Regions from separate parts of the Bacillus sp. GW821-FHT01G09 genome, predicted to be linked through region 1. Evidence: a T-box and tRNA genes for the amino acid it is inferred to sense, from the RefSeq annotation. Region 1 holds a T-box; the other holds one or more tRNA genes.
What was found. The T-box of region 1 lies ahead of glyQ (glycine--tRNA ligase subunit alpha). A T-box ahead of a tRNA ligase gene usually reads a tRNA of that ligase, here a tRNA-Gly.

Region 1 (15,132 bases):
GTATTTTTAATCGTAAACAAAATTGATAAAATTCATCCCGACCAATTGCTTCTGCTAATTGACGAATACCGCAGACGTTATCCTTTTAAGGAAATTGTTCCGATTTCTGCTTTAGAAGGAAATAACATCGAAACCTTGCTCGCTCAGATTGAAGCGTATTTGCCGGAAGGGCCGCAATTCTATCCGAGTGACCAGGTAACTGACCACCCTGAGCGATTTATCATTTCTGAATTAATCAGGGAAAAGGTGCTGCATTTGACGAGAGAAGAAATCCCGCACAGCATTGCGGTGGCCATCGAATCCATCAAAGGGCAGGACAACGGTTCTGTGCACGTAGCGGCAACGATTGTGGTCGAGCGGGATTCCCAGAAAGGCATCGTGATCGGTAAAAAAGGAAGCCTTCTAAAAGAGGTTGGAAAAAGAGCGAGAGCGGATATTGAAGCACTGTTGGGCTCCCGTGTCTACCTTGAATTGTGGGTGAAAGTGCAGAAAGACTGGCGTAATAAAATGTCCCAGCTTCGCGATTTTGGCTTTAAAGAGGACGAATATTAATCTCTTGCTGTGTGTGTCATTATCTCACAGGAACAGGGATACATTAGCAAATTTTGTTTAACATGAAATGGAGGACATCTGGTCAAGATAAAGGTAAGAATTTGGAGTTTAGGTAAGCTAGTTTAACTACAGAAAGGTGGGTTTCTTGTGTTGAATTTTACCTGGAACGTATTTTCTCAAACAGGAAATGTTGATACGTATCTTCTTTTTAAAGAACTGGAAAAAGAGAACATGGAAAGACCCGAAGAACTAGAAGATGAGCTAGCCCGATTTGATTATCCAATTTTATAAACCTCTTGGCCGCTCCTGCTTGAGGAAGGTGCGGAAATGCTGACAAAATGTGAAGGAATCGTTCTTCGCACAAATGATTACGGAGAGACGAATAAAATCGTAACATTACTGACAAGAGAACACGGAAAAATAGGTGTTATGGCACGAGGCGCCAAAAAACCGAACAGCCGTTTATCAGCAGTCAGCCAGCCCTTTTTGTATGGTTCTTTCTTAATGCAAAAAACATCGGGCCTCGGAACGCTTCAGCAGGGGGAAATGATCCTCAGCATGAGAGGCATCAGGGAAGACTTGTTTTTAACAGCATATGCTGCCTATATTGCTGAGTTAGTCGACAGAGGCACAGAAGAAAAAAAGTCAAATCCTTATTTATTTGAATTCATATTAGAATCATTAAAACAGCTGAATGAAGGAACAGATCCGGATGTTATCACCTTCATTGTTCAAATGAAGATGCTCGGTGTCATGGGCCTGTATCCTGAGCTAAATCATTGTGTACATTGTAAAAGCCAAGACGGAACCTTTCATTTTTCTGTTCGTGATAATGGTTTTATATGCCACCGCTGTTTTGAAAAAGATCCTTACAGGATACCGATTAAACCGCAAACGGCAAGGCTGTTAAGACTCTTCTACTATTTTGATCTGTCGAGACTCGGCAATGTGTCCTTAAAAGAGGAAACAAAAGCTGAATTAAAGCAAGTGATTGATTTATATTACGAAGAATATTCGGGATTGTATTTAAAATCAAAGCGCTTTTTAGATCAAATGGAAAGCATGAAACATCTTATGGGTGAAAACAAAAGTTGACATTTGGTCCATCTTTTTATATGATCATTTATTATAAAATATGTTGCAGTGAGAGAAAGAAGTACTTGCGTTTACCTCATGAAAGCGACCTTAGGGCGGTGTAAGCTAAGGATGAGCACGCAACGAAAGGCATTCTTGAGCAATTTTAAAAAAAGAGGCTGGGATTTTGTTCTCAGCAACTAGGGTGGAACCGCGGGAGAACTCTCGTCCCTATGTTTGCGGCTGGCAAGCATAGAGACGGGAGTTTTTTGGTTGCTGCCGCAGTCAACTTATGAAAGAAAAGTGGAGGTGCTTGAAATGAATATTCAAGACATGATTCTAACCTTGCAAAAGCATTGGTCCAGTCAGGGCTGTGTGCTTATGCAGGCTTACGATGTAGAAAAAGGAGCCGGCACGATGAGCCCGTATACATTTTTGCGCAGTATCGGCCCTGAGCCGTGGAAAGTGGCTTATGTAGAGCCTTCCAGACGTCCTGCAGACGGCCGCTACGGGGAGAACCCGAACAGACTGTATCAGCATCATCAGTTCCAGGTCATTATTAAACCGTCTCCTGATAACATTCAAGAACTGTATTTAGATTCCTTGCGTGCTCTTGGAATTGATCCGCTTGAGCACGATATTCGCTTTGTTGAAGACAACTGGGAGAATCCGTCTTTAGGCTGCGCGGGTCTAGGCTGGGAAGTTTGGCTTGACGGAATGGAGATAACACAATTTACGTATTTCCAGCAGGTCGGGGGATTAGAGTGTAAACCCGTTTCTGTAGAGATTACGTATGGAATTGAACGTCTCGCGTCTTATATCCAAGATAAAGAAAACGTGTTTGACTTGGAATGGACGTCAGGGTTTACAGTAAAAGATTTATTCATGATGGCTGAATATGAACATTCCGTTTATACGTTTGAAACATCAGACGTCGATATGCTGTTCCAATTGTTCAGCACATATGAAAAAGAAGCGATCAAGCAAATGGATAACGGACTTGTTCATCCAGCATATGACTATGTACTGAAATGCTCGCACACCTTCAATCTGCTTGACGCCAAAGGTGCGATCTCTGTTACCGAGCGGACGGGCTATATCGCAAGAGTGCGGAATTTAGCTAGAAAAGTAGCAAAAACCTATTATGAGGAACGAGAAAAACTAGGGTTCCCAATGCTTAAAGGGGAGGGTTCTTCTCATGAGTAAACAGGATTTACTTTTAGAGATCGGATTAGAGGAAATGCCGGCGCGCTTTTTGAATGAAAGCATGGTTCAGCTTGGCGACAAGCTGACAGGCTGGCTTAAAGAAAAAAATATTACTCACGGTGAAGTGAAACTCTTCAATACACCGAGACGTCTTGCTGTGTTCGTTAAGGATGTCGCAGAAAAGCAGGATGATATAAAAGAAGAAGCAAAAGGGCCTGCGAAAAAAATTGCCCTTGATGCGGACGGGAACTGGACAAAAGCGGCAATCGGCTTTTCAAAAGGCCAAGGCGCGAATGTGGAAGACCTGTATATCAAAGAAGTAAAAGGCATAGAGTATGTATTCGTGCAAAAATTCCAAGCCGGCCAAGAAACGAAGTCGCTTCTGCCAGAATTGAGCGGTTTAATTACAAGCTTGCATTTCCCGAAAAACATGCGCTGGGGAAATGAAGATTTGCGTTATATCCGACCGATCAAATGGATTGTCGCATTATTTGGACAGGATGTCATTCCATTTTCGATCACAAACGTTGAGTCTGGACGGACAACACAGGGACACCGTTTCCTCGGACATGAAGTGTCAATTGAATCACCTTCAGCTTATGAAGAGCAGCTGAAAGAACAGCATGTTATTGCTGATCCTAGCGTCCGAAAGCAAATGATTCAATCTCAGCTGGAAACAATGGCTGCTGAAAACAATTGGAGCATTCCAGTTGACGAAGACCTTCTTGATGAAGTGAATCATTTAGTAGAATACCCGACAGCTCTTTACGGTTCATTTGAATCCGAGTTTCTGTCAATTCCTGAAGAAGTGCTTGTCACGACAATGAAAGAGCATCAGCGCTACTTCCCTGTCAAAGACAAAAACGGTGACCTGCTGCCTCACTTTATCACAGTCCGAAACGGCAACAGCCACGCGATTGAAAATGTGGCCCGAGGCAATGAAAAAGTGCTGCGCGCACGTTTATCTGATGCGTCATTCTTCTACAAGGAAGATCAGAAACTAAACATTGATGCAAATGTGAAGAAGCTTGAAAATATCGTTTTCCATGAAGAGCTTGGTTCTCTTGCTGATAAGGTTAGAAGAGTCACATCAATCGCAGAGAAACTTGCCGTTCGTCTTCAGGCTGATGAAGATACATTAAAACATGTGAAGCGGGCTGCTGAAATTTCTAAATTCGACCTTGTGACACATATGATATATGAATTCCCTGAACTTCAAGGAATTATGGGCGAAAAGTATGCGAGAATGCTTGGCGAAGATGAAGCTGTGGCGGCGGCAGTCAATGAACATTATATGCCTAGATCAGCGGGCGGAGAAACGCCTTCTACTTTCACCGGAGCTGTTGTAGCAATGGCGGATAAGCTTGACACAATCGCTTCATTCTTCTCTATCGGCGTAATTCCGACCGGTTCCCAGGACCCTTACGGACTGCGCCGCCAAGCAAGCGGTATTGTTGCGATTCTTCTTGACCGCAACTGGGGAATTTCATTTGAAGAGCTGCTTACTTTCGTACAAACCGATAAAGAAAATGAACTGCTGGATTTCTTCACTCAGCGCTTGAAATATGTCTTGAATGCTGAACAAATCAGACATGATGTCATTGACGCCGTGCTGGAAAGCTCTGAGCTTGAGCCGTACTCTGCGCTGCATAAAGCACAAGTACTGGAGCAAAAGCTTGGTGCACCTGGCTTTAAGGAAACAGCCGAAGCGTTAGGCCGAGTGATCTCTATCAGCAAAAAAGGAGTCCGCGGAGACATTCAGCCTGATCTGTTTGAAAATGAATACGAAGCAAAACTGTTTGATGCCTACCAAACAGCGAAGCAAAATCTGCAGGAAAACTTCAGCAAAAAAGATTATGAGGCGGCGCTTGCTTCACTTGCAGCCTTAAAAGAACCGATCGATGCTTACTTCGATCATACAATGGTTATAGCGGATAATGAGGCATTAAAGGCAAATCGATTAGCGCAAATGGTAAGCTTGGCGGATGAGATCAAGTCCTTTGCGAATATGAATGCCCTTATTGTAAAATAAAGAGAGAAAAGGCGGTTGCTGTGTGATCGGTAATCGTCTTTTCCCCATTTATATGTTTTTTGTTTGATTACAAGATATTTACGTTATAATATGGATTATTATTTCTTTACATAGCTATGAAGTGAAAAGGTGGTGAGTACGATCGAACTAAATAAACGGCAAGAACATATTTTGCAGATTGTAAAAGAAAACGGGCCGATTACAGGGGAGCATATTGCAGAAAAGCTGAACCTAACCAGGGCGACATTGCGCCCGGATTTAGCCATACTCACCATGTCAGGATTCCTCGAGGCGCGCCCGAGAGTCGGTTATTTCTATACGGGAAAAACCGGCACACAGCTTTTGGCGGATAAACTCAAAAAGCTTCAGGTGAAAGACTTTCAATCTATCCCCGTAGTGATTCACGAAAACGTTTCTGTGTACGATGCGATTTGCACCATGTTTTTAGAAGATGTAGGTACTCTGTTTGTGGTGGACCGCGATGCTGTTTTAGTCGGGGTGCTTTCACGAAAAGACTTGCTCAGAGCGAGCATTGGCCAGCAGGAGCTTACATCGGTCCCTGTTCACATCATCATGACAAGGATGCCGAACATTACGGTGTGCAGACGCGAGGATTATGTGATGGACATTGCAAAGCACTTAATAGAAAAACAAATTGATGCACTGCCTGTCATCAAAGACACCGATAAAGGCTTTGAAGTGATCGGCAGAGTGACAAAAACAAATATGACCAAAATACTTGTCAGTTTATCTGAAAATGAAATCCTATAAGATTGCAAACTAACGGGGGGATAATATGAATAACCGCATCATCTATGTTGTATCGGATTCCGTCGGTGAAACGGCTGAATTGGTAGTGAAAGCAGCACTCAGCCAATTTAACGGATCGGCGGATGATACCCATGTAAGAAGAATTCCTTATGTTGAAGATATAGGCACTATCAATGAAGTGATTTCACTTGCAAAGGCAGACGGCGGCATTATCTGTTTTACACTCGTGGTGCCGGAAATCAGAGAATATTTGATAGCCGAAGCGGAAAAAGCAAATGTTTTATATTATGATATTATCGGCCCGTTGATTGATAAAATGGAAACAGCCTACGGTTTAACAGCGAAATACGAACCGGGGCGGGTGCGCCAGCTTGATGAAGATTATTTCAAAAAAGTGGAGGCCATCGAGTTTGCAGTTAAATACGATGATGGACGTGATCCAAGAGGGATTTTAAAAGCTGATATCGTTTTGATCGGCGTTTCAAGAACGTCTAAAACACCGCTGTCTCAATATCTCGCACACAAACGCCTGAAGGTTGCCAATGTTCCGATTGTACCGGAGGTTGATCCGCCGGAAGAACTCTTTAACGTTGATCCGAAAAAATGCATCGGTTTAAAGATTAGCCCTGATAAACTGAATCATATCAGAAAAGAACGTTTAAAATCACTCGGGCTTAATGATAAAGCGATTTATGCAAATATCAACAGAATCAAAGAGGAACTCGAGTATTTCGAAAAGATTGTGGATCGGATCGGCTGCCAGGTTGTTGATGTTTCAAATAAAGCGGTTGAGGAAACAGCAAATATTATCCATCATCTCAAAACAAAAAACATATAACTCAGGACGCTCTATCCTGGGTTTTTGGCTGTGCCAAAAGGGAATAATGAAAAACAATAGCATCTTTGTGAAGTTTGTATTATAATAAAAAATTGTGATAAAATGATTAATTTTAGGTTTAAGGATCGTGTGATACGAATAAACTATTATGGGTAAGATGTCAAGAATTTCTCCCGGAAATTTTTCGACAAATTCATATACATCCACAATAATAAAGGATGTGCGATTTTGCTTGCTTTTATGCAGGAGTTTAATGGAGGGATGGAGAATTACTCTTCTTAATGAACAAGAAAAGACGATTTTTGTCGATGCTGATGCTTGTCCGGTAAAAGATGAAATTTTACAAACAGCATCCGAGTATGAAGTTCAAGTTCTTTTTGTCGCTTCATTTGAACATTATCAGCTTTCCAGAAGCAATGAAGAAAAATGGAAGTATGTTGATCCTCATAAAGAAGCTGCTGATTTATATATCGCAAATCACGTGAAACCGGGAGATATTGTTGTGACGCAGGACATCGGATTAGCATCTCTGCTGTTGAACAGAAATGTCTCTGTTATGTCGGAAAGAGGTCGTCTTTACAAAGAAGACACGATTGATTTTGCTCTAGAGGGCCGTCATTTTTCCGGCAAACAAAGAAGAAAAGGCGTATATGCCAAAGGGCCTAAAAAATTGAATAAAGAAGATCGAGAACGATTTATTGCACTGCTGCAAAAAATCCTGTCGAACGATGAAGGGATTTTGCACTAAAGCATCGAATAATGTACGACGGAGTGTTATAAGATGGGAAATCGGATACCAGATGAAATTGTGGATCAGGTGCAAAAGTCGGCAGATATCGTTGAAGTCATAGGTGATTATGTTCAATTAAAGAAGCAAGGCCGAAACTACTTTGGACTCTGTCCTTTTCATGGAGAAAGCACACCTTCGTTTTCCGTATCGCCCGACAAACAGATTTTTCATTGCTTTGGCTGCGGAGCGGGCGGCAATGTTTTCTCTTTTTTAAGGCAGATGGAAGGCTATTCTTTTGCCGAGTCGGTTTCTCACCTTGCTGACAAATACCAAATTGATTTTCCAGATGATATAACAGTCCATTCCGGAGCCCGGCCAGAGTCTTCTGGAGAACAAAAAATGGCTGAGGCACATGAGCTCCTGAAGAAATTTTACCATCATTTGTTAATAAATACAAAAGAAGGTCAAGAGGCACTGGATTATCTGCTTTCTAGGGGCTTTACGAAAGAGCTGATTGATGAATTTCAGATTGGCTATGCTCTTGATTCTTGGGACTTTATCACGAAATTCCTTGTAAAGAGGGGATTTAGTGAGGCGCAAATGGAAAAAGCGGGTCTCCTGATCAGACGCGAAGACGGAAGCGGATATTTCGACCGCTTCAGAAACCGTGTCATGTTTCCGATCCATGATCATCACGGGGCTGTTGTTGCTTTCTCAGGCAGGGCTCTTGGCAGCCAGCAGCCTAAGTATATGAACAGTCCTGAAACCCCGCTCTTTCATAAAAGTAAACTGCTTTACAATTTTTATAAGGCCCGCCTTCATATCAGAAAGCAGGAAAGAGCAGTCTTATTTGAAGGGTTTGCTGATGTCATATCGGCCGTAAGCTCGGGTGTAAAAGAAAGCATAGCCACGATGGGAACGTCTCTTACAGATGATCATGTCAAGATCCTGAGAAGAAACGTCGAAGAAATCATTCTTTGCTATGACTCTGATAAAGCCGGTTATGAAGCCACCTTAAAAGCTTCGGAGCTTCTGCAAAAAAAAGGCTGCAAAGTCAGAGTTGCAATGATTCCTGACGGATTGGATCCTGATGATTACATCAAAAAATTCGGCGGGGAAAAATTTAAAAATGACATTATTGACGCCAGTGTCACCGTAATGGCGTTCAAAATGCAATATTTCCGAAAAGGAAAGAACCTGTCCGATGAAGGCGACCGACTAGCTTACATTAAAGACGTACTGAAAGAAATCAGCACGCTTTCAGGGTCTCTAGAGCAGGAAGTCTATGTAAAGCAGCTTGCTTCAGAGTTTTCGCTTTCACAGGAGTCTTTAACTGAGCAGCTGTCTGTTTTCAGCAAGCAAAACAAACCTGCTGACAATAGCGGTGAAACAAAAACGCGGCGAGCGCATCTGACGACAAAAGCAAGGCAAAAACGTTTGCGTCCGGCGTATGAAAATGCAGAAAGGCTGTTACTCGCTCACATGCTTCGAGATCGGAGCGTCATCAAAAAAGTGATTGATCGGGTAGGGTTTCAATTTAATATTGATGAGCACCGGGCATTAGCCGCCTATCTTTATGCTTTTTATGAAGAGGGAGCCGAGCTGACGCCTCAGCATCTGATGGCCAGGGTGACGGATGATCATATAAGCCAGCTCTTGTCTGATATATTAATGCTTCAGGTTAGTCAAGAGCTTAGCGAAGCCGAGTTATCAGATTATGTAAAAAAAGTGTTGAATCAAAGAAATTGGTCAATGATAAAAGAAAAAGAGGCGGAAAGAGCCGAAGCCGAAAGGCAAAAAGATTTTTTAAGAGCTGCTTCTCTGGCTCAAGAAATCGTTACATTGAACCGATCTTTAAAATAACTGGAGAACTGATGAGGAGCATTTATTGGCAATGATTCCTTGCGGAGGAGCAAATAGATCGCTTAACCTCATCATGAATTGTCATTTCATTATTCGCACATTGTTAAAGGCAGTTCACATAGAAAACGCCTGAATGGACCGAATAAGAATCATACCGCTTATAGAATTCGTTGCAAGCTTTGGAAGGAGGGATCCATAATGGCTGATAAACAAACCCACGAGACAGAATTAACATTCGACCAAGTAAAAGAGCAATTAACAGAGTCTGGTAAAAAACGTGGCGTTTTGACATATGAAGAAATTGCTGAGCGTATGTCCAGCTTTGAAATTGAATCAGACCAAATGGATGAGTATTATGAATTTTTAGGTGAACAAGGTGTTGAATTAATTAGTGAGAATGAAGAAACAGAAGATCCTAATATTCAGCAGCTTGCCAAAGCCGAAGAAGAATTTGACCTTAATGACCTAAGTGTACCGCCTGGCGTTAAAATCAATGACCCAGTTCGTATGTATTTAAAGGAAATCGGTCGGGTTAACCTTCTTTCTGCAAAAGAAGAAATCGCCTACGCTCAAAAGATTGAAGAAGGTGACGAAGAATCTAAACGCAGATTGGCTGAAGCGAACCTGCGGCTTGTTGTCAGTATCGCAAAACGGTATGTCGGACGCGGTATGCTGTTCCTTGATCTGATCCAGGAAGGAAACATGGGCCTGATGAAAGCCGTTGAAAAATTTGATTATCGCAAAGGTTATAAATTCAGTACGTATGCTACGTGGTGGATCAGACAGGCGATTACACGCGCCATTGCCGATCAGGCGAGAACGATCCGGATTCCCGTTCATATGGTTGAAACCATTAATAAATTAATCCGTGTGCAGCGTCAATTACTGCAAGACTTAGGCAGAGAACCAACACCTGAAGAAATTGCGGAAGATATGGATTTAACGCCTGAAAAAGTACGCGAAATCTTAAAGATTGCTCAAGAGCCGGTATCGCTGGAAACACCGATCGGTGAAGAGGATGACTCGCACCTTGGTGATTTCATTGAAGACCAAGAAGCAACTTCACCTTCTGACCACGCCGCATACGAGCTATTGAAAGAGCAGCTGGAAGATGTGCTTGATACGTTAACTGATCGTGAAGAAAATGTATTGCGTCTTCGATTCGGTCTTGATGACGGCCGTACAAGAACATTAGAAGAGGTCGGCAAAGTATTTGGAGTAACGAGAGAGCGTATTCGACAAATCGAAGCCAAAGCGTTGCGGAAACTAAGACATCCTAGCAGAAGTAAACGTTTGAAAGATTTCCTCGAATAAGATGGAACGGGTCTTGATGATCCGTTCTTCTTTTTTAAAAAGATATATGGATAATATGCCTTTATTTTACTGAAAAATGATGTCATTTGCAAATGAACATTGTGATGAAAAATTTCAAAATCTAATTCCATATTTTCTATTGTAAGCGTATACAATACATTATACAATAGAATAAAAAGGATATTAGAGATTTAGGCATGTTTCAATTCAATTTTGTATAAAGTGTGAATAAAAAACTTTTGTATAGCAATCCATTTACTTTTTGTAAAAATAAGTTAGAATTAGAAGTGTTTACATAGGGGGAAGGATCAAAAAGGGGGAAGGGAAATGAAATGGAACCCGCTTATTCCATTTTTGCTGATCGCTGTTTTAGGAATTGGTCTAACTTTCTTTTTATCAGTAAAAGGACTTGATGACTCTCGGGAGATTGCAAGCGGAGGAGAAAGCAAATCTGCTGAAAAGAAAGATGCAAACGCTTCACCAGAAGAAATTTACAAGGCAAACTGCATCGCATGCCACGGTGAAAATTATGAAGGTGTTTCGGGTCCTAGCTTAAAAGGTGTAGGGGATAAGAAAGATGTCGCTGAAATTAAAACAAAGATCGAAAAAGGCGGTAATGGAATGCCTTCCGGTCTTGTTCCGGCCGATAAGCTGGATGATATGGCAGAGTGGGTGTCAAAAATTAAATAAAAGAACCATTTTTCTCTTTATACATTCACAGGCCGCCGAGATGTTCTCGACAGCCTTTTATTTTTGACTGCCGCGTGCAGACCCGCATCAAAAGAAATAATCTCAAAATCATTTGCTTCAGCTTGGATTCCGGGCTGATTTTTTATATGATAGTAAAGGAAAAAATGATTGAGAAAAGTTGTGATGACAAGTGAACGAATTAAAATTATCTAAACGATTGCAAACAGTAGCGGAGTACATACCGAATGGAGCGGTGATGGCCGATATCGGCTCTGATCACGCATACCTTCCTTGTTATGCGGTGCTGAATCATAAAGCCAGCGGGGCGATTGCCGGAGAAATCACAGATGGCCCATTTTTGTCTGCAAAGCGGCAGGTTGAAAAATCAGGCTTAAACTCGCACATTTCTGTAAGGCAGGGAGACGGACTGGAAGTGATTAAAAAAGGTGAAGCTGATGCCATTACGATTGCCGGAATGGGCGGGGCTTTGATCGCTCACATTTTAGAAGCGGGCAAAGACAAATTAACGGGGAAAGAACGGTTCATTTTACAGCCGAATATTCATGCTGTTCATATCAGGGAGTGGCTTTATAAAGAAGGATATGCGCTGATAGATGAGGTAATCCTTGAAGAGGACGGAAAGTGCTATGAGGTGCTGGTAGCCGAAGCGGGAGACAGGGATGCGGCTTATGACGGTATTTCTTTATCAGCCGGGATGCTTGTCGGCCCTTTCTTGGCAAAAGAAAAAAATGCTGTCTTTTTGAAAAAGTGGACACAAGAGCTTCAGCACACTCAAAGCATTTATGAACAGATCAGCCAAGCGGCGGATACAGAGCAAAACAAACAAAAATTAAAGGAGCTCGCCGATCGAATGGAGCTGTTAAAGGAGGTAATCGATCATGGCTAAAAGTGTAAATGGGCAGCAGATCATCCAGCTGTTTGAACAATTTTCCCCGAAAGCCTATGCGGTTGAAGGAGATAAAATCGGCCTGCAAATCGGCACCTTAAACAAACCAATTAAAAATGTGATGGTTACACTTGATGTGTTAGAGAGCGTTATCGATGAAGCGATTGAAAAAGAGGTTGACTTGATTATTGCACACCATCCACCAATTTTCCGGCCGCTAAAGCATATTTCAACAGATCAGCCTGCCGGAAGGTTAATTGAAAAGTGTTTGAAGCATGATATTGCTGTTTATGCAGCTCATACAAATTTAGACGTTGCGGACGGCGGTGTGAATGATTTGCTTGCTGAAGCATTAGAGCTGAGTGAGACGGAAGTGCTGGTGCCTACTTATACGGATCCTCTGAAAAAGCTGGCAGTATACGTGCCGAAGGAATATGAAGAGCAGGTCAGAGCCGCGCTCGGAAATGCGGGGGCTGGCCATATCGGTGAATACAGCCATTGCGCGTTTTCATCTGAAGGAATCGGCAGTTTTAAACCATTAGACGGAGCTAAGCCTTTTATCGGTGAAGTGGGAGAGCTTGAGCTTGTTCATGAAGTAAGGCTTGAGACTGTATTTCCTAAAAGCGTCGAAAAAGCTGTTATCAATGCAATGATAAAAAGCCATCCATATGAAGAAGTCGCTTACGATATCTATCCTATCGAACAGACTCCCGCCGAAAAAGGGCTCGGCCGTGTCGGAACCCTTAAAAATGAGATGACGCTCAAGGAATTCGCTTTATTTGTGAAAGACAAGCTTGACGTCAATGGTGTCAGAATGGTGGGGGATGCTGACAGCATGGTGAAAAAAGTAGCTGTTCTTGGCGGAGATGGAAACAAGTATATTCATCATGCAAAACGAAAGGGAGCCGATGTTTACGTCACAGGAGATTTATACTTCCATGTGGCCCATGATGCGATGATGCTTGGCCTAAATGTGGTTGATCCGGGCCATTACGCGGAAAAAATCATGAAAGAAGGCGTCACGAGAAAACTGACATCAATGTGTAATGATAAAAAGTTTGGCGTGAATATCTTTGTTTCTGAAACAGATACAAATCCATTTACATTTCTATAAAAAAACTGAGGCTTTTACAGCCTCAGTTTTTTGCTTTTACTTTTGGAAGTATTTTTTTGAGCGGTATATTATGTTCAGTTGTCCAAGTTGATGGATCTTCGTGATCAAACTGCTCTAAAAAGCGAATGACTTCTTTTGTGATCGGCGTCGGTGTTGAAGCTCCCGCTGTAACTGCAACGGTATTAACGCCTTTCAGCCATTCGAGCTTCAATTCGCTTAAGTCACCGATCCGGTATGCTTTTGTCCCGGCTATTTCTTCTGACACTTGAGCAAGCCTATTTGAATTGTTGCTTTTCGGGTCTCCGACAACGATTGTTAAGTCCGCTTTTTTTGCCTGCTCTGATACAGCTTCCTGCCGCACTTGAGTAGCGAGGCAAATCTCTTGGTGATATTCGACATGAGGATATTTTTCTTTGACAAGCTCCATAATGTCGTGAACATCCCATTGAGACATTGTTGTTTGATTCGTCACGATTAACTTCTCTGCTTGGATATCAAGGTTCTTTACATCTTCTTCTGTTTCAACTAAGTGAACGATCTCCGGCGCTACGCCAACGGCTCCCTCAGGCTCTGGATGCCCTTTTTTGCCGATATAGATCACGTGATATCCTTTTTCTTTCATCTCTAAGATTAGATTATGAGTTTTCGTCACATCCGGACATGTAGCATCAATTGCGACTAACCCTTTTTCTTCTGCGATTCTTCTGACTTCGGGAGAAACACCGTGCGCAGTGAAAATGACAGTTCCTTTGTCAACCTGCTTTAAGATGTCCAGACGGTTAGAGCCGTCCAATGTAAAAATCCCTTCCTCTTCAAACGCATCAGTGACGTGTTTATTATGAACAATCATCCCGAGTATATAGATGGGTCTTGGCAAGCTTTTATCTAGTGACGCATTTTTGGCAATGACCATAGCATCAACAACACCATAGCAATAGCCGCGCGGTGAAATTTTAATTACGTCCATTTTCGGTTGTCCTCCAATACTGAAGTGAGTAAAGGCAATATAAAAAGCCGTAATCAAACGGCTCTATTCTTGCATTCTTCTGATCTCATTATAGCCAATCTCACTTCAGATATCAAAGAATGTTAAATATATAATCTCGGTTTTGAACTGCCTGATGTTCTTTTCGGAGCAGGAGAGGCAGCTTCCTTTTTCTTCGGGGCAGACGTTTTTGATTCTTGTTCTTTATTGTCAGTTGTTTTAGATTTCTTTGGGAGAGAAGAACTTTTTGGTTTTGATTTTTTGTTCCCATCTGAGGTTTTTGTTTCAGTCTCTTTCTCTTTTTCTGATGATTCTTCTGAAACGGATTGTTTTTCACTTTCCTCATTGGCCTCTGTCTCAGTATCATCACTTTTACTTAATTGGCTGTACAGCTTCATCATTGCTGGCAGATTGCGGACTAATGGGCCGTACTGCTGGATCATAGGGGTGACTTGCTGCGCCATGCCGAGTACTTTTTGCACATTTCCAAGCATACTGGATAATGATGCAGGATTGGCGATATTTTGAATGCCTTGCAGGCCAGCACCTCCGCTCGCTGCTGCACCTGCTCCTGGAATTCCAGGAACTCCGGCGCTGCCAGCGCCTCCTCCGCCGGGTAGGAACCTTGACAGCATTCCTTTTAAGCCTCCGCCTGCACCTGCACCATTTCTCGCTCCGGCATTTGCCTGAGGAAGAAATTGTCCGGCTTGCTGAAAACCTTGCTGCTGTGCTCCAAATGAAGGTCCTCGCATATTAGGCGGTCTTCTGCCCGCCATTCGCTGATTTGGCATGGGGCGGGGCGGTCCGGGCTGTGGGTAATTTCTCATTGGCTGCTGCGGTGAAAACATACTTGTACCTCCTTTCAGCTCTCTCTGCTATTAGAATATGCATGGGCTGCGGTATTTGCTTTACATAACTGAATAAAACAAACGCCTTGCAAACGTGGTGTTTTTAAGCAAAATCGGGTATAATGTGATGATGGACACATAATGTGCCGCTTTAAGGAGCTGGGAAAAATGAAAGAAACGAAATTTGAACTTTATGAATTGAAACCAT
Region 2 (15,132 bases), on a different contig from region 1:
GCAAATCAGCATTTATCGGGCGGCGCTTGGTTTTTTGCTTGGCGCGGGGCTTGGATTGATGATCGGGACTTTGGCCGGATTCTCCAAACGGACGGAGCTGTATCTTGATCCGTCGTTGCAAATGCTTAGAACCGTACCTCATCTGGCCGTCACGCCGCTGTTTATTTTATGGTTCGGATTTGACGAAGTATCTAAAATTTTGCTGATTGCGCTCGGTGCCTTCTTTTCTGTCTATATCAATACGTTTAACGGCATCCGCGGGGTTGACGCGAAGCTGTTTGAAGTCGCCCGGGTGCTTGAATTTAAATGGCATCAGCAGATATCCAAAGTGATATTGCCGGCAGCCCTGCCCAATATATTGCTAGGCATTCGCTTATCGCTCGGCATTGCATGGCTCGGGCTCGTTGTGGCAGAGCTGATGGGCTCAAGCTCGGGAGTCGGCTATATGATCATGGATGCGAGACAGTTTTCACAAACGAATAAAGTCTTTGCAGGGATTATCATTTTTGCAGTGGTTGGAAAGCTGACGGATTCCTTCGTCAGGCTGCTGGAACGAAAGCTGTTAAAGTGGAGAAACAGCTACGAAGGATAAAAGATATAAAGGGGAGATGAATATGGAAATTCTTTGGTTTATACCGACTCATGGAGACGCGAGATATTTAGGATCTGAAAGTGATGGACGGACTGCGGATCATCTTTACTTTAAACAAGTCGCGCAGGCGGCAGACAGGCTGGGATATACAGGAGTTCTTCTGCCAACGGGAAGATCGTGCGAGGACCCGTGGCTTACAGCGTCGGCGCTGGCAGGAGAAACAAAGGACTTAAAGTTTTTAGTCGCGGTAAGACCTGGTTTAATGCAGCCTTCTCTGGCAGCCAGAATGACATCAACCCTAGACCGCATTTCAGACGGCCGGCTGCTGATCAACGTTGTGGCTGGGGGCGATCCGTATGAGCTGGCAGGCGATGGCCTGTTTATCAGCCATGATGAGCGCTATGAAGCAACAGACGAATTTTTAACCGTTTGGCGGAGACTTTTGCAGGGAGAAACGGTTTCCTATGAAGGAAAGCATATAAAAGTGGAAAACAGCAATCTGCTTTTCCCGCCGCAGCAAGAGCCGCATCCGCCCATCTATTTCGGTGGTTCGTCACAGGCTGGGATTGAAGCTGCCGCAAAGCATACAGACGTATACTTGACATGGGGTGAGCCGCCTGAACAAGTAAAAGAAAAGATAGAGAGAGTCAAAAAGCAAGCGGCAAAAGAAGGGAGATCCGTTCGATTTGGCATTAGGTTGCATGTCATTGCCCGTGAAACTGAACGAGAGGCGTGGGAAGCGGCAGAGCGCTTGATCAGCCACTTGGATGATGACACCATTGCCAAAGCGCAGGCAGCTTTGAGCCGTTACGACTCTTCAGGCCAGCAGCGGATGGCCATCCTTCATCAAGGCGATCGGACGAAACTTGAAATCAGCCCGAATCTGTGGGCGGGGATCGGCCTGGTCAGAGGAGGGGCAGGAACAGCTCTTGTCGGTGATCCGCAGACGATTGCCGACCGGATAGCGGAGTACCAGGCACTCGGCATAGAATCGTTTATATTCTCCGGCTATCCGCATTTAGAAGAAGCGTATTATTTTGCAGAGCTTGTATTTCCGCTTTTGCCGTTTGAAAATGATCGGACGAGAAAGCTTCAGAACAAAAGGGGAGAAGCGGTAGGAAACACTTATTTTGTCAAAGAGAAAAATGCATGAGTTTAACTAAAATACAGTCCCCGAACATGGTATGATATTCAAAAAAAGGGGGCTTTTTTTCTGAAAACATTGAGAAGCGCGGCAGTCATTTGCCTCATAGCTATGCTGTCAGCATGCGGACATTCAAAACAGATGGAAATCAAAGCGGCGGACATATCAGAACTTGAAAAAAACAGAATGGATGTTGCAGCTTCACAGGCATTCACTGCTGAAGCCGTCAATATCGGTGAAGGTATTTCTTCAGCTGACATGTACATCGAACATTATCAAAAGGGAAAGCTTGTTGAGAGGTTAGGACCGGCTAGTGCAGATTATTCAGAGGAAAAACCCGATACCATACAATTTGTTTATTTTGAGAATGAAGAGGGGGAAGGAAAGAATAAACATACCACCATTCATTTTGGCATTGTGGATAAACAGGGAAATATAGCGGCTGATTCATCGGTGAAACGCGACGATAGCACAACACGGGAAATGACTCAGAATATTTCATCGCCGGAACCGATTACTTTCGAGAAGCCTGCTTTGATCGGCAGCAGTATTAGAGGGACTGACGAGACAATGCACACCTCTGAACATAAAAAAGAGCTCATTAAGCATCAAGATGCGTTACTGTATTATGTGGAATTGCATCATTAGAATGGGCGGCTTCAGGCCGTCTGTTTTACAAAGCGGTATGCTTGCTTTTTTGAATGGTGCATGATACATTTTAAATCGTAATAATTTCGATTTAAAAGGGAGGCTATGTGACTTGGCTAAAAAATCAAAAGTGGCAAAAGAGTTAAAACGCCAACAGCTTGTTGAACAATACGCTGATATTAGACGCGCGTTGAAGGAAAAAGGAGATTACGAGGCACTCAGCAAGCTGCCAAGAGATTCAGCACCGGGAAGGCTTCACAACCGCTGCATGGTAACGGGGCGCCCGAGAGCATATATGAGGAAGTTTAAAATGTCCAGAATCGCTTTCAGGGAGCTGGCCCATAAAGGCCAGATTCCCGGTGTGAAAAAAGCAAGCTGGTAAGAAAAAACTCTGGCCGATTACAGCGCGCCGGAGTTTTTTTCGTTTTTCTTGAAAGAGATGACGTAGGAAAGGTGTTGGATGATCATGATGATAAACACAATAATAATAGGGAAAAACGGAATACGCGATTGAAAAAGCGGATAAAAAATGAGAAGAACGGCTGCGGCAGGCAGCGAGAAGTAGACAGCGATATATGACGCGCGGCATGCTTTTGCCGTCATCATCTGCTCTCTTTCATCCTGCTCTTCAAACTCATCAGGCAGAAGAAGCTGCTTTCTGGCAGGGCGGCTTTTTTTCTGTAAGTACAAATAAACCGCAGACGCCGCAACAAACAGAATAAAGGGGGTGAGGTTTAATTCAAATACCATCCCGCCGCTCTTTGTGCCGAAAAAAGATGCTATGCCTTCTGAGGCTTCAAAGTATGAAATCAGCGTCCAGCATGCAAGGCCAAATAATACAAGGTGAAAAGCTGCTTTTGTTTTCATGCTCATCTTAGTTTTCCTCCTCTAACCAAAAGACATCCTCCATTTTCATGGAGAAGGCTTTGCAGATTTTCAGTGCTAACAGCAGTGAGGGAACATAATCGCCTTTTTCAATCGCTGCCACAGTCTGTCTTGTGACGCCGACCGTTTCTCCGAGTTTTTCCTGAGAATAGCCGAAGCGTGCCCTCAGCTCTTTTACTTTATTTTTCATCATGACGTCTGTCCCCTTCACAATCCCGATTGATTATATTGTATAGTATACTTAACATTATGTAAATGAAACTTAACAACTTTACAAAAAGATAACTTTTTTTCGACAAATTTTTTATATTCCCTTGACGAAAAATAAATAAACATGTAATATAAAAAAAGTCAGAGCGGTACTGTTACTGACAACCACAAATGCGGGTGTAGTTTAGTGGTAAAACCTCAGCCTTCCAAGCTGATGTCGTGAGTTCGATTCTCATCACCCGCTCCATACATACGTTATTAACGCAGTGTTTCGTTTCTCAGATAAACGAAGTATTGCGTTTTTTTATGTAAAAAAGAACACGACATTCGTGTTCTTTTACGTAAGCCAATGTACTGTATGGGTGCCGCCGTGAATTTGTTCAAACATTTTCGTTAATGATGATAAGAGGTTAACAGTGCTGCTTTTCTCAATAGATGGCGGGAAAAAAATGATTTGCAGCATATTCTTAGTCTCGTTTGAAACGGGATAGTGGTTGACGCTGTTTTTGAAATCGCCAAAAATGCCGTTTTCATCAGAGAAAAGCAGTATATTTTCTTTTTCTCCCAATGAGATTTGGACCGGCTCATGAAGCTTTCCGGCATCATAAATCATAATAGGCAGAGAATATTTTAATGCGAAAAAATCGATTGTGTCATGGGCCGAGTCTTTACTTTCCATGAATTGTTCCTTGGATATCGGGACCAGCATGTCCTCCATTGGGGTTGTTTCTCCCTCAAATGAAGGGTTAAGCTGTTTAAAGAGTTCCTGCCATTCCTTGACGAAGGATTCATCGGACATACCGCCGTCCGCATAGTCGAAAAACAAGGATTCTTGAAACAGGCGGAGTCTGCCTTTCAGCATTTGCGGTGAGGAGCCGACTTCGATATTCTCATAAATGACAGCAGCTGCATGTAAGCCGGCCGCACGTTCAGTAATAACAGAATCAAGTTTGATATTCACTAGCATTCACTCCAGTTACGTGATATCAACCTATTATAAACGCTGTATCGTTTTATCACAAAGAAAGGAGGCTGTGCAAAACATGAACGTTTATCAGCTCAAAGAAGAATTAATTGAATACGCGAAAAGCATTGGCGTGGACAAGATTGGTTTTACGACCGCTGATACTTTTGACAGTTTAAAAGACCGTTTGATTCTTCAAGAATCACTCGGCTATCTCTCCGGCTTTGAAGAGCCAGATATCGAAAAAAGGGTGACGCCGAAGCTTCTTTTGCCGAAAGCGAAATCAATTGTGGCAATTGCTCTCGCATATCCTTCCAGAATGAAGGATGCGCCGAGAAGCACGAGAACTGAGCGCAGGGGCATTTTTTGCAGAGCTTCCTGGGGAAAAGACTATCATGATGTGCTGAGGGAAAAGCTTGATCTGCTGGAGGATTTTCTAAAAAGCAAGCATGAGGATATCAGAACGAAGTCAATGGTTGATACAGGTGAATTGTCTGATCGCGCCGTTGCGGAACGTGCCGGAATCGGATTCAGTGCGAAAAACTGTATGATCACAACACCCGAGTATGGCTCTTATGTGTATTTGGCGGAAATGATCACAAATATCCCTTTTGAGCCTGATGTGCCGATTGAAGATATGTGCGGGTCCTGCACGAAATGTTTGGACGCCTGTCCGACGGGAGCACTGGTTAATCCCGGGCAGCTTAATGCGCAGCGCTGCATCTCTTTTCTGACCCAGACAAAAGGATTTTTGCCTGATGAATTCCGGACAAAAATCGGAAACCGCCTGTACGGGTGCGATACGTGCCAAACGGTATGCCCTCTCAATAAAGGGAAGGATTTTCATCTACATCCGGAAATGGAGCCTGATCCTGAGATTGCCAAACCGTTATTGAAGCCTCTTTTGACCATCAGTAATCGGGAATTTAAGGAGAAATTCGGGCATGTCTCAGGTTCTTGGCGCGGGAAAAAACCGATTCAGCGAAACGCCATTCTCGCGCTTGCGCATTTTAAGGATGCTTCCGCACTGCCTGAATTGACGGAACTGATGCACAAGGATCCGCGTCCTGTCATCAGGGGGACAGCCGCATGGGCAATCGGAAAAATCGGAGACCCCGCCTACGCGGAAGAGCTTGAAAAAGCGCTGGGAAAAGAGAAGGATGAAGAGGCAAAGCTGGAAATTGAAAAAGGAATTGAGTTGCTAAAAGCTTCAGGCATGACTAAACAAGGCCTGTCCTGACATACGTATAGAGCAGAAGGAAAAAACACTTGAGATCATCCAAGTGTTTTTTCTCTATAAAAAAGTATGGCGGGTGGGGTGAGCTTGAAGCACATTTTAGAACAATTAGCGGAGGAGCGGCTGGGCTTTCTGGTTAACGGGCATGCTATGAGACAGGAGTCTCAAGTCGGAGACCTTAAAGTCATGGAGCGTAAGAAAAAGCTTCTGGAAAAACGTAAAGTTGACATCATAAAAGCGAAAGCAAAGGCCGTGATTAATCATGTGCGGGTTGAGGATGACGGAACGACCTGCCTTTCGTATACCATCCATTACGAATACGTGTGTAAGGAACAAGATGACAGCTTGTATATAGAAGAGCACATAGAGGAGCGAATGGCTTTCCTGTATGATCACATTTTGATTAGTGATCAGGAAATTGCGAAAAAGCCGGCTGGATTTCATGAAGGGACCAGTATTATTGACTATTCTGAAGCTGAAGAGGAAAGAGAAGCGTTTGGCAGGGCTTTTCAATACGATCGTCTCGGCGCTGTCCAATATGCCGAGAAATTTTGGAACAAGCGCAATCCTGCTTATAAAAATTTCAGCGATAACTGTACAAATTTTATTTCTCAGTGTCTTCATGCAGGAGGCGCGCCGATGCGCGGTCATCCGAACAGGGGATCAGGCTGGTGGATGAAACAAAGCTCATGGAGCTACAGCTGGACGGTGGCGCACTCTATGAAAATGTATTTGTCGAATTCAAAGGCCGGACTGCGTGCGGTGCGGGTGAAATCAGCGGAAGAACTGATGCCGGGCGATGTGATTTGCTATGACTTCGAAGGAGACGGCCGCTTTAATCATACAACGATTGTCGTGGCAAAGGACAAAGGCAATATGCCGCTTGTCAACGCCCAGACCTATGACAGCCGGATGAGATATTGGTCATATGAGGATTCTACGGCATACACGCAGTCAATACGATATGCCTTTTTTCATATCGTTGATGATACGACAAAAGAGTAATTAATGTTATAATGATGGGCGGATAAGAAAAACAGAGGTGAACATTGTGGCATTACATGTCGTTTTATATCAACCAGAAATTCCCGCTAACACAGGGAATATTGCACGTACTTGTGCAGCAACCAATACAACGCTACACCTGATTCGTCCGCTCGGCTTTTCAACGGATGATAAAATGCTGAAGCGTGCCGGACTCGATTATTGGGAGTTTGTTAACGTTGTGTATCATGATTCGTTAGAAGAATTGTTTGAGGCATATGAAAAAGGCCAGTTTTTCTTTATTACAAAATTTGGCCAGCAGCCTCATACATCATTTGATTACACTGATCTTGACGAGGATTATTTCTTCGTGTTCGGAAGAGAAACAAGCGGTTTGCCAAAGGATTTAATTCAAAATAATATGGACCGCTGCCTGCGTCTTCCGATGACAGAGCATGTCAGATCGTTAAATCTGTCCAATACTGCCGCGATTCTTGTTTATGAAGCGCTGCGCCAGCAAAATTACCGTGATTTAAAATAGTGAAAAAACCCGCTCATCGATGATGGGCGGGTTTTTTTGCGGATGTTGAAATGCTTTGTTTCGTTTTTGGGCTTAACAACGTAACAGTGTTATGTTACAATGCACCCATCAAAGGAGCTGGACTTATGGAAGAACAATTAATCTCTAAAAAAGAATTACTTGAAAGAACATCGATTTCATACGGTCAGCTGTATCGATGGAAGCGGAAAAACTTAATACCTGAGGAATGGTTTATTCGTAAATCCACATTTACAGGGCAAGAGACGTTTTTTCCGAGAGAGGAGATTTTAAAACGTATATCAATGATTCAAAAGATGAAAGAAAATTTGTCTTTGGATGAAATGAGGGAAATGCTGTCGCCGAAAATGAAGGATGTCAGCATGACCGCTGATGAATTGCTTCATAAAGGTTTGGTTTCAAGGCCTGCTCTTGAAGCCTATTCAGAAGACGGAGGAAGTCCGGTTTTTTCATCCAGCGATTTGCTTTCGCTATATGTGCTTGAGGGACTGCTGCAGTCTGGAAATGTCAGCCTTGCAGAAGCAAAAATGGCTGCAGAGGTATTAAAGAAGCATGATAATGAAGAGATTGAAAAACAGACGGAGCTGATTGTGCTCCGCAAGCTCGGTGTCACAACTTGTTTTATAGCGGCTGCGGCGGACAGCATTTTGTTTGAATCATCCGTAAAGGTTGTGGAACGGGTAGATTTATTAAAAGCTTCAGAGGAATTAAAAACAACATTTATGCAGGAGGGCCATCAATGGATGTAGTGGAAAAGCTGGTGATAAACGGATCAGGAAGTTCAAAGGGAGGAACATTTCAATCTGTTGAGATTAATGGCAGCGGGACAGTGGCCGGGGACGTGGAGTGTGATACTTTTTCTTTTAATGGAAACGGAAAAGCTGACGGCAGCGTCAAAGCGAAAGCGGTAACCATCAGCGGTTCAGGAAAGATACATGGAGACGTTGAAGCAGAATCTATCCGGATTAATGGCACTGGTTTTATCCAAGGAGAGGTATCTGCAAAACAATTGAAAATCGCTGGATCATCAACATTTGGCGGCACTGTCAAGGCTGATGGCATTGACATTAGCGGAAAAGCTGTCATGGAAGCAGATTGTGAAACGGAAACCTTTCAATCAGAAGGGAAATGCAAAATCAGCGGGCTTTTAAATGCAGACCAGGTGATCATTAAGCTTTCTGCAGGGGAAAGCTATGCGCGGGAGATCGGCTGCCGCCATCTTCAAGTGACCTGCAGAAAAGGAATGCTGACATTGCTCAGATTGATGTCGCAGCCTGTTCTAACAGCAGAGCTGATCGAAGGTGACGTGATTGAATTGACAAATACAAAGGCGAAAACCGTGCGCGGAAATAAAGTGGTCATCGGCCCGGATTGCCAGATTGAAACTGTCGAATACAGCGGGGACTATACCTGTGATCCAAGCGCATCGGTTGAAACATCCACAAAGTTGTAAGGAGGATCGTAATGGAGACAACAAAACTGGGAAATTTAAAATTATATGGCGCTGGGCATGCCGCAGGAGGCGCGTATCACAATGTCAGCATCAAAGGAGAAGGTGTAGTTGGAGACGGGCTGTCTGCTGTAGGCTGCCGCATATACGGAACGGGCCTTTTTCTCGGAAAAGCAGAGACTGAGCGGTTGCGTGTGCTCGGAGAAAGTGAATGTAAAGGCGATCTGACAGCCGGCAAAATCAATATATATGGGACAATGAAAGTCAGCGGCTCACTTCAATTTGATCGATTCAATCTGAAAGGCCAGACTGAAATTGGCGGGAATATGACTGGAGAATCCTGCGATGTGAAAGGGAAGCTCAGCGTAAAAGGTGATTGTGAAACAGAAATGTTCCATGTCACAGGCTGTGTTGATGTATCGGGGTTATTAAATTCGGGTGAGATCAAGCTGGGATTGAGCCATGATATAAGCCATGTGCAGGAAATCGGCGGAACAACAATTACAGTGAAAAGACGCGCGAGTTTTTTTAACCGGAAGAAAGTGAAGCTGATCGCCGATGTCATAGAAGGAGATCGGGTTTATTTGGAGAATACCGAAGCGGCAGTTGTCAGGGGAAAAGAAGTGATCATCGGGCCGGGATGCAGTATCGGAACAATTGAGTACGAAAACAAATATGAATGCGATCCGCATTCACAGATTAAAGAAAAAACAAAACTGTAAAACATTGTTCTGTTATACAAAAAGGGTGCTCTTTCAGGAGCACCCTTTTTTATTCTTTTCCAGGCTTGCTTTCGTATCCTGCGGTAAAAATTGATACTAAAAAAGTGACAATGACACCCATCATGATGATTGTTTTCACCGTCTCTCCCCCTCTTCAATTTTTCCGTGCTGTCCGAGTCTGGATGATTCTGTATTTTTCTTTATTATGAACGGTCGCAGTCTGCCTTGTCAACGATGTATAAGTATCTTTATTTTTAAGAAACCAAAGCATGTATCACGAGATGGCGGCATAGATTGTATCAAAGTACCTTATTTGCATAGTGTATCAAACATGATAGAGGAGGTCCTTATGGATATATTAAAGAAAATTGAACAGTACAGAGAGGAAGAGCAGCGGCTGAAATGGGAGGGAACTTTCGCCGATTATTTGGAGATTATTAAAGAAAATCCGATGGTCGCGCAATCTGCTCATTCTCGAGTTTTTAATATGATAAAAGACAGCGGGATAGAGGAGATTGACGGACGCAAGAAGTACAGTTTTTTTGACCGCGAGCTGTTCGGGCTTGAAGAATCTCTGGAGCGTCTAGTGGAAGAGTATTTTCATCCGGCTGCCAAACGTCTAGATGTCAGAAAGCGGATTCTATTGCTGATGGGACCTGTGAGCGGCGGTAAATCCACGTTGGTCACGATGCTCAAAAAAGGTCTCGAAGCGTACACGCTGACAGATAATGGCGCTGTATATGCGATTAAAGGCTGCCCGATGCACGAGGACCCTCTACATTTAATCCCCCATCATTTACGCGATGACTTTTACAGAGAATACGGCATTAGAATAGAAGGAAGTCTTTCTCCTTTAAATGTCATGAGGCTGGAGGAAGAGTACGGAGGAAGAATTGAGGATGTGAAGGTGGAACGCATCTTCTTTTCAGAAGATAAGCGTACGGGAATTGGAACATTCAGTCCCTCTGATCCGAAATCTCAGGATATTGCCGATTTGACGGGGAGTATTGATTTCTCAACAATCGCCGAGTACGGTTCAGAATCGGATCCGCGCGCTTACCGGTTTGACGGAGAGCTGAATAAAGCGAACCGCGGGATGATGGAGTTTCAGGAGATGCTGAAATGTGATGAGAAATTTCTCTGGCATTTGCTTTCCTTGACACAGGAAGGGAATTTTAAAGCTGGACGGTTTGCGTTAATTTCTGCTGATGAGCTGATCGTGGCTCACACGAATGAAACGGAGTATCGCTCATTTATTGCTAATAAGAAGAATGAAGCCCTGCACTCAAGAATCATTGTGATGCCGGTTCCTTATAATTTAAAAGTGTCTGAGGAAGAGAGAATTTATGAAAAAATGATCGCAGAAAGCGATGTGGCGGATGTTCATATTGCCCCGCATACGTTGAAGGTCGCCGCGATGTTCTCAATCCTTACCCGGTTAAAGGAGCCGAAGCGGTCGGATATTGATCTGGTCAAGAAAATGAGACTGTATGATGGAGAAAGTGTGGAAGGATATAATTCTGTCGACGTTGAGGATATGAAAAAAGAATATAATGATGAAGGCATGAGCGGCATTGATCCGCGGTACGTGATCAACCGGATTTCTTCAACGATTATCAGAAAAAATATGGAATCGATTAATTCTCTCGATGTCCTTCGCTCCTTAAAAGAAGGTCTTGATCAGCACCCATCAATTTCAAGCGAGGACAGGGAGCGGTATTTGAATTTTATTTCTGCCGCCCGCAAGGAATATGACGACATTGCGAAAAAGGAAGTTCAAAAAGCGTTTGTGTATTCGTATGAAGAATCAGCAAAAACACTTATGGACAATTACCTCGATAACGTAGAGGCTTATTGCAATAAAAATAAGCTTCGTGATCCTTTGACAGGAGAGGAAATGAACCCTGACGAAAAGCTGATGAGATCCATCGAAGAGCAGATCGGCATTTCGGAAAACGCCAAAAAAGCGTTCCGCGAAGAAATTTTAATCCGCATCTCGGCCTATGCGAGAAAAGGCAAGCGGTTTGATTACAATTCCCATGAAAGACTGCGTGAAGCTATTCAGAAAAAGCTGTTTGCTGATCTGAAGGATGTCGTTAAAATTACGACTTCAACAAAAACGCCGGATGAACAGCAGCTGAAAAAGGTAAATGAAGTCGTGGCCCGTTTAATTGATGAGCACGGCTACAACTCGACGAGCGCCAATGAGCTGCTGAAATATGTCGGCAGCCTGCTGAACCGATAAGCAACGTGACCCGTCCGAATAGGGCGGGTTATTTTGTCCCATTTTCTAAATAGTTTGTCAATTAAACGTGCTTTTGTGCATATGATGAATATAAATCTTTTCGAAAGACTTGTTTCATAATCTGGCACAAGCCGGAATACGTATGTATCACGACCACAAATGGTTAAGGAGGGGAATTCATGTCCCAAAATGACAGCGGCCATTTTTTGATTTCTGAGGAAAACTGGTCCCTCCATCGCAAAGGCTTCGATGACCAGCAGCGCCACCAGAAAAAAGTGCAGGAAGCGATCAAAAACAATCTTCCGGACCTCGTAACTGAGGAAAGCATTATTATGTCTAATGGAAAAGATGTAGTGAAGATCCCAATCCGTTCACTTGATGAGTATAAAATCCGTTATAACTATGATAAAAATAAACATGTAGGGCAAGGAGACGGCGAGAGCCAGGTTGGAGATGTTGTGGCCCGGGATGGATCAGACAAAAAACAAGGGCCTGGAAAAGGGCAGGGTGCCGGTGATCAGGCAGGCGAGGATTATTATGAAGCGGAAGTTTCATTAATGGATTTAGAAGAAGCGCTTTTTAAAGAATTAGAGCTTCCGAATCTCCAGCAAAAAGAGCGGGACAATATCATTCATACAGATATCGAGTTTAATGATATCCGTAAAACAGGGTTAACCGGTAATATTGATAAGAAAAGAACGATGATGTCAGCCTTTAAACGAAACGCAATGTCAGGAAAACCGTCGTTCTATCCAATTTATCCGGAGGACCTGAAATATAAGACGTGGAATGACATCACAAAGCCCGAATCAAAAGCCGTCGTTTTAGCCATGATGGATACAAGCGGCAGTATGGGGGTTTGGGAAAAATACATGGCCAGAAGCTTCTTTTTCTGGATGACCCGTTTTTTGCGGACAAAATACGAGACTGTGGAAATTGAATTTATTGCCCATCATACAGAAGCAAGAGTGGTCTCGGAGGAGGATTTTTTCTCAAAGGGAGAAAGCGGCGGAACAATTTGTTCTTCCGTATATCGGAAGTCGCTTGAGCTTATTGATGAAAAGTACAATCCCGCCCGCTATAACATTTACCCGTTTCATTTTTCTGACGGTGACAATCTGACATCTGATAACGCGCGCTGTGTGAAACTGGTCAATGATATTATGAAGAAGGCCAATCTATTCTGTTACGGCGAGGTCAATCAGTACAACAGGCATTCAACGTTAATGTCTGCATATAAAAATGTAAAAGATGAGAAATTTAAGTACTATATTTTAAAACAGAAATCTGATGTTTTTCAGGCTCTAAAGAACTTTTTCAGAAATGAAGAGTCTGGTGTAAGCCATCAATTTTCGTAATGAAAAGCCCATTTCAGGGCTTTTTTTTATTTAATAAAAGCAAGAAAACGCTTGCGAAAAAAATACGGGAGAAAAAGAAATTTTTCCTTTGACAAATCTTCTTTCATTTATTAATATTTTATCTTGTGAACTATTATTGAGGAATGAGGTGAAAAGGAGTTGACTGAATCAGAACGTGCTTTGCTCACTTTTGAACAGCTCTTCGATACGTCTCGGGCGATATATAAAAAACAGAAGAAGATATTGGAGATTGTGCTTGAGCCTTTTGATATTACAGTCCTTCAATATTTGCTGATGTTTAAAATTCATCAAAGCGGAAGCACCCCGCTGAGCAAGCTGGCAATGTCGCTTGATCTTAAGCCTGCTTCTGTGACGCGGATGACAGATATTCTGTATAAACGCCAATTGATGAATCGATATGACAGTCCGGATGACCGCCGTATCGTCATGATTCAGTTAACCGAAGAGGGGGAAGAACTGATAGAAAAAGCCGCTGTGCAATATGCAAAAATGGGTGCTGGCTTGTACCAAAAGCTTGATACCTCCCAGCTGCAGTATTTGCGCAAACTAGCCGGAAGCTTAACGAAGCTTGCTGAAGGCTGTTCAGAAAAAAGCGGTAATTAAAAACTTCTCACATATTTTCACCAGCTTTCCGCAAAATGATAGAGGATGAAACGAAAGGAGAAAACAAAATGAACAGAGGACGTTTAATTCTGACCAACATTATCGGTTTGATTGTTGTTCTTGCAATTATAGCTGGAGGTGCTTATTACTATTATCAAAGCACAAACTACGTAAAAACAGATGAAGCAAAAGTAGCGGGCGATATGGCTGCTATTACTGCTCCAGCAGCAGGTAAAGTATCTGACTGGGATCTGGACGAAGGAAAAACAGTGAAAAAAGGCGACACAGTTGCAAAAATCAAAGGCGAACAAACTGTTGACGTAAAATCCATTATGGATGGAACAATTGTGAAAAACGAAGTGAAAAACGGACAAACCGTACAAGCTGGTACAACAATTGCACAAACGATTGACATGGACAACCTATACATCACAGCAAATATTAAAGAAACAGATATTGCGGATATTGAAGTAGGAAATAGTGTAGACGTAGTAGTTGACGGAGACCCTGATACAACATTTGACGGTACTGTAGAAGAAATTGGCTATGCGACTAACTCAACTTTTGATATGCTTCCATCTACAAATTCAAGCGGAAACTACACAAAAGTAACACAAAAAATTCCTGTGAAAATTTCAATCAAAAACCCATCTGATAAGGTGCTTCCTGGAATGAATGCATCTGTTAAAATTTCTGAGTAAAACAGATCAGTCATCAAACCATGAAAGGAGGTTGTCTTAGATGGCTACAGGCAAAGAAAAAAATGCAAAAAACCCTATGTCATTGCTGATTGTGCTAATGGCGGGTTTATTTTTGGCAATCCTAAACCAAACACTGCTTAATGTTGCAATGCCGCACTTAATGACTGAATTTGGCGTAAGTGCAACGACGATTCAGTGGCTGACAACAGGTTACATGCTTGTTAACGGTGTATTGATTCCGTTATCTGCTTTCCTGATTACACGATTTGGCCAGCGGAGTCTCTTTCTCGTCGCGATGTTTTGTTTTACGCTCGGTACGTTAGTCTGCGGTATCGCACCTAACTTCTCTACAATGCTGATCGGCCGTTTGATTCAGGCCGTGGGCGGAGGTATCTTGCAGCCGCTCGTTATGACAACCATTCTGTTAATTTTCCCGCCTGAAAGCAGGGGGAAAGGAATGGGGATTTTCGGGCTAGCGATGATGTTTGCTCCAGCGGTCGGCCCGACTCTTTCCGGGTGGATTATTGAGCATTATACATGGCGCATTATGTTTTACGGACTTGTGCCGATCGGCGCAATTGTTATCATTGTGGCTTTCTTCATCTTTAAAAATATGGTGGAGCCGCAAAAAATCAAACTCGATACTCTTGGCGCAATCCTCTCGATTGTCGGATTCGCCTCCTTATTATACGGGGTCAGTGAAGCCGGATCTGACGGCTGGACCGACCCGATTGTATTGTCTACAGTTATTATCGGAGCCATTGCAATTGTTGCTTTTGTTGTTCAGCAATTGCGTCATGATGATCCGA

Region 2: it has a tRNA-Gly gene. The T-box ahead of glyQ (glycine--tRNA ligase subunit alpha) is inferred to sense a tRNA for this amino acid. The anticodon was not compared.

What each region holds. Positions count from the first base shown of each region.
Region 1 covers NZ_JBWKWL010000004.1:454,228-469,359, reverse strand. Annotated here, with positions in the region: gene era (GTPase Era) at 1-552, shown strand, start outside; gene AC07VD_RS16080 (YqzL family protein) at 700-843, shown strand; gene recO (DNA repair protein RecO) at 880-1,647, shown strand; T-box leader at 1,687-1,862, shown strand; gene glyQ (glycine--tRNA ligase subunit alpha) at 1,945-2,832, shown strand; gene glyS (glycine--tRNA ligase subunit beta) at 2,825-4,864, shown strand; gene ccpN (transcriptional regulator CcpN) at 4,997-5,635, shown strand; gene AC07VD_RS16055 (pyruvate, water dikinase regulatory protein) at 5,661-6,473, shown strand; gene AC07VD_RS16050 (YaiI/YqxD family protein) at 6,727-7,221, shown strand; gene dnaG (DNA primase) at 7,255-9,066, shown strand; gene rpoD (RNA polymerase sigma factor RpoD) at 9,265-10,380, shown strand; gene cccA (cytochrome c550) at 10,708-11,070, shown strand; gene trmK (tRNA (adenine(22)-N(1))-methyltransferase TrmK) at 11,327-11,977, shown strand; gene AC07VD_RS16025 (Nif3-like dinuclear metal center hexameric protein) at 11,970-13,091, shown strand; gene AC07VD_RS16020 (4-hydroxy-3-methylbut-2-enyl diphosphate reductase) at 13,114-14,058, opposite strand; gene AC07VD_RS16015 (YqfQ family protein) at 14,181-14,924, opposite strand; gene cshB (DEAD-box ATP-dependent RNA helicase CshB) at 15,093-15,132, shown strand, end outside.
Region 2 covers NZ_JBWKWL010000002.1:12,125-27,256, forward strand. Annotated here, with positions in the region: gene AC07VD_RS05430 (ABC transporter permease) at 1-592, shown strand, start outside; gene ssuD (FMNH2-dependent alkanesulfonate monooxygenase) at 615-1,745, shown strand; gene AC07VD_RS05440 (YgaN family protein) at 1,815-2,384, shown strand; gene rpsN (30S ribosomal protein S14) at 2,497-2,766, shown strand; gene AC07VD_RS05450 (membrane protein) at 2,784-3,257, opposite strand; gene AC07VD_RS05455 (helix-turn-helix transcriptional regulator) at 3,259-3,459, opposite strand; tRNA gene AC07VD_RS05460 (tRNA-Gly) at 3,653-3,726, shown strand; gene AC07VD_RS05465 (B3/B4 domain-containing protein) at 3,817-4,440, opposite strand; gene queG (tRNA epoxyqueuosine(34) reductase QueG) at 4,523-5,683, shown strand; gene AC07VD_RS05475 (amidase domain-containing protein) at 5,750-6,685, shown strand; gene trmL (tRNA (uridine(34)/cytosine(34)/5-carboxymethylaminomethyluridine(34)-2'-O)-methyltransferase TrmL) at 6,723-7,205, shown strand; gene AC07VD_RS05485 (YhbD family protein) at 7,331-7,972, shown strand; gene AC07VD_RS05490 (bactofilin family protein) at 7,963-8,676, shown strand; gene AC07VD_RS05495 (polymer-forming cytoskeletal protein) at 8,688-9,395, shown strand; gene prkA (serine/threonine protein kinase PrkA) at 9,745-11,640, shown strand; gene yhbH (sporulation protein YhbH) at 11,820-12,998, shown strand; gene AC07VD_RS05510 (MarR family transcriptional regulator) at 13,158-13,622, shown strand; gene AC07VD_RS05515 (biotin/lipoyl-containing protein) at 13,658-14,323, shown strand; gene AC07VD_RS05520 (MFS transporter) at 14,364-15,132, shown strand, end outside.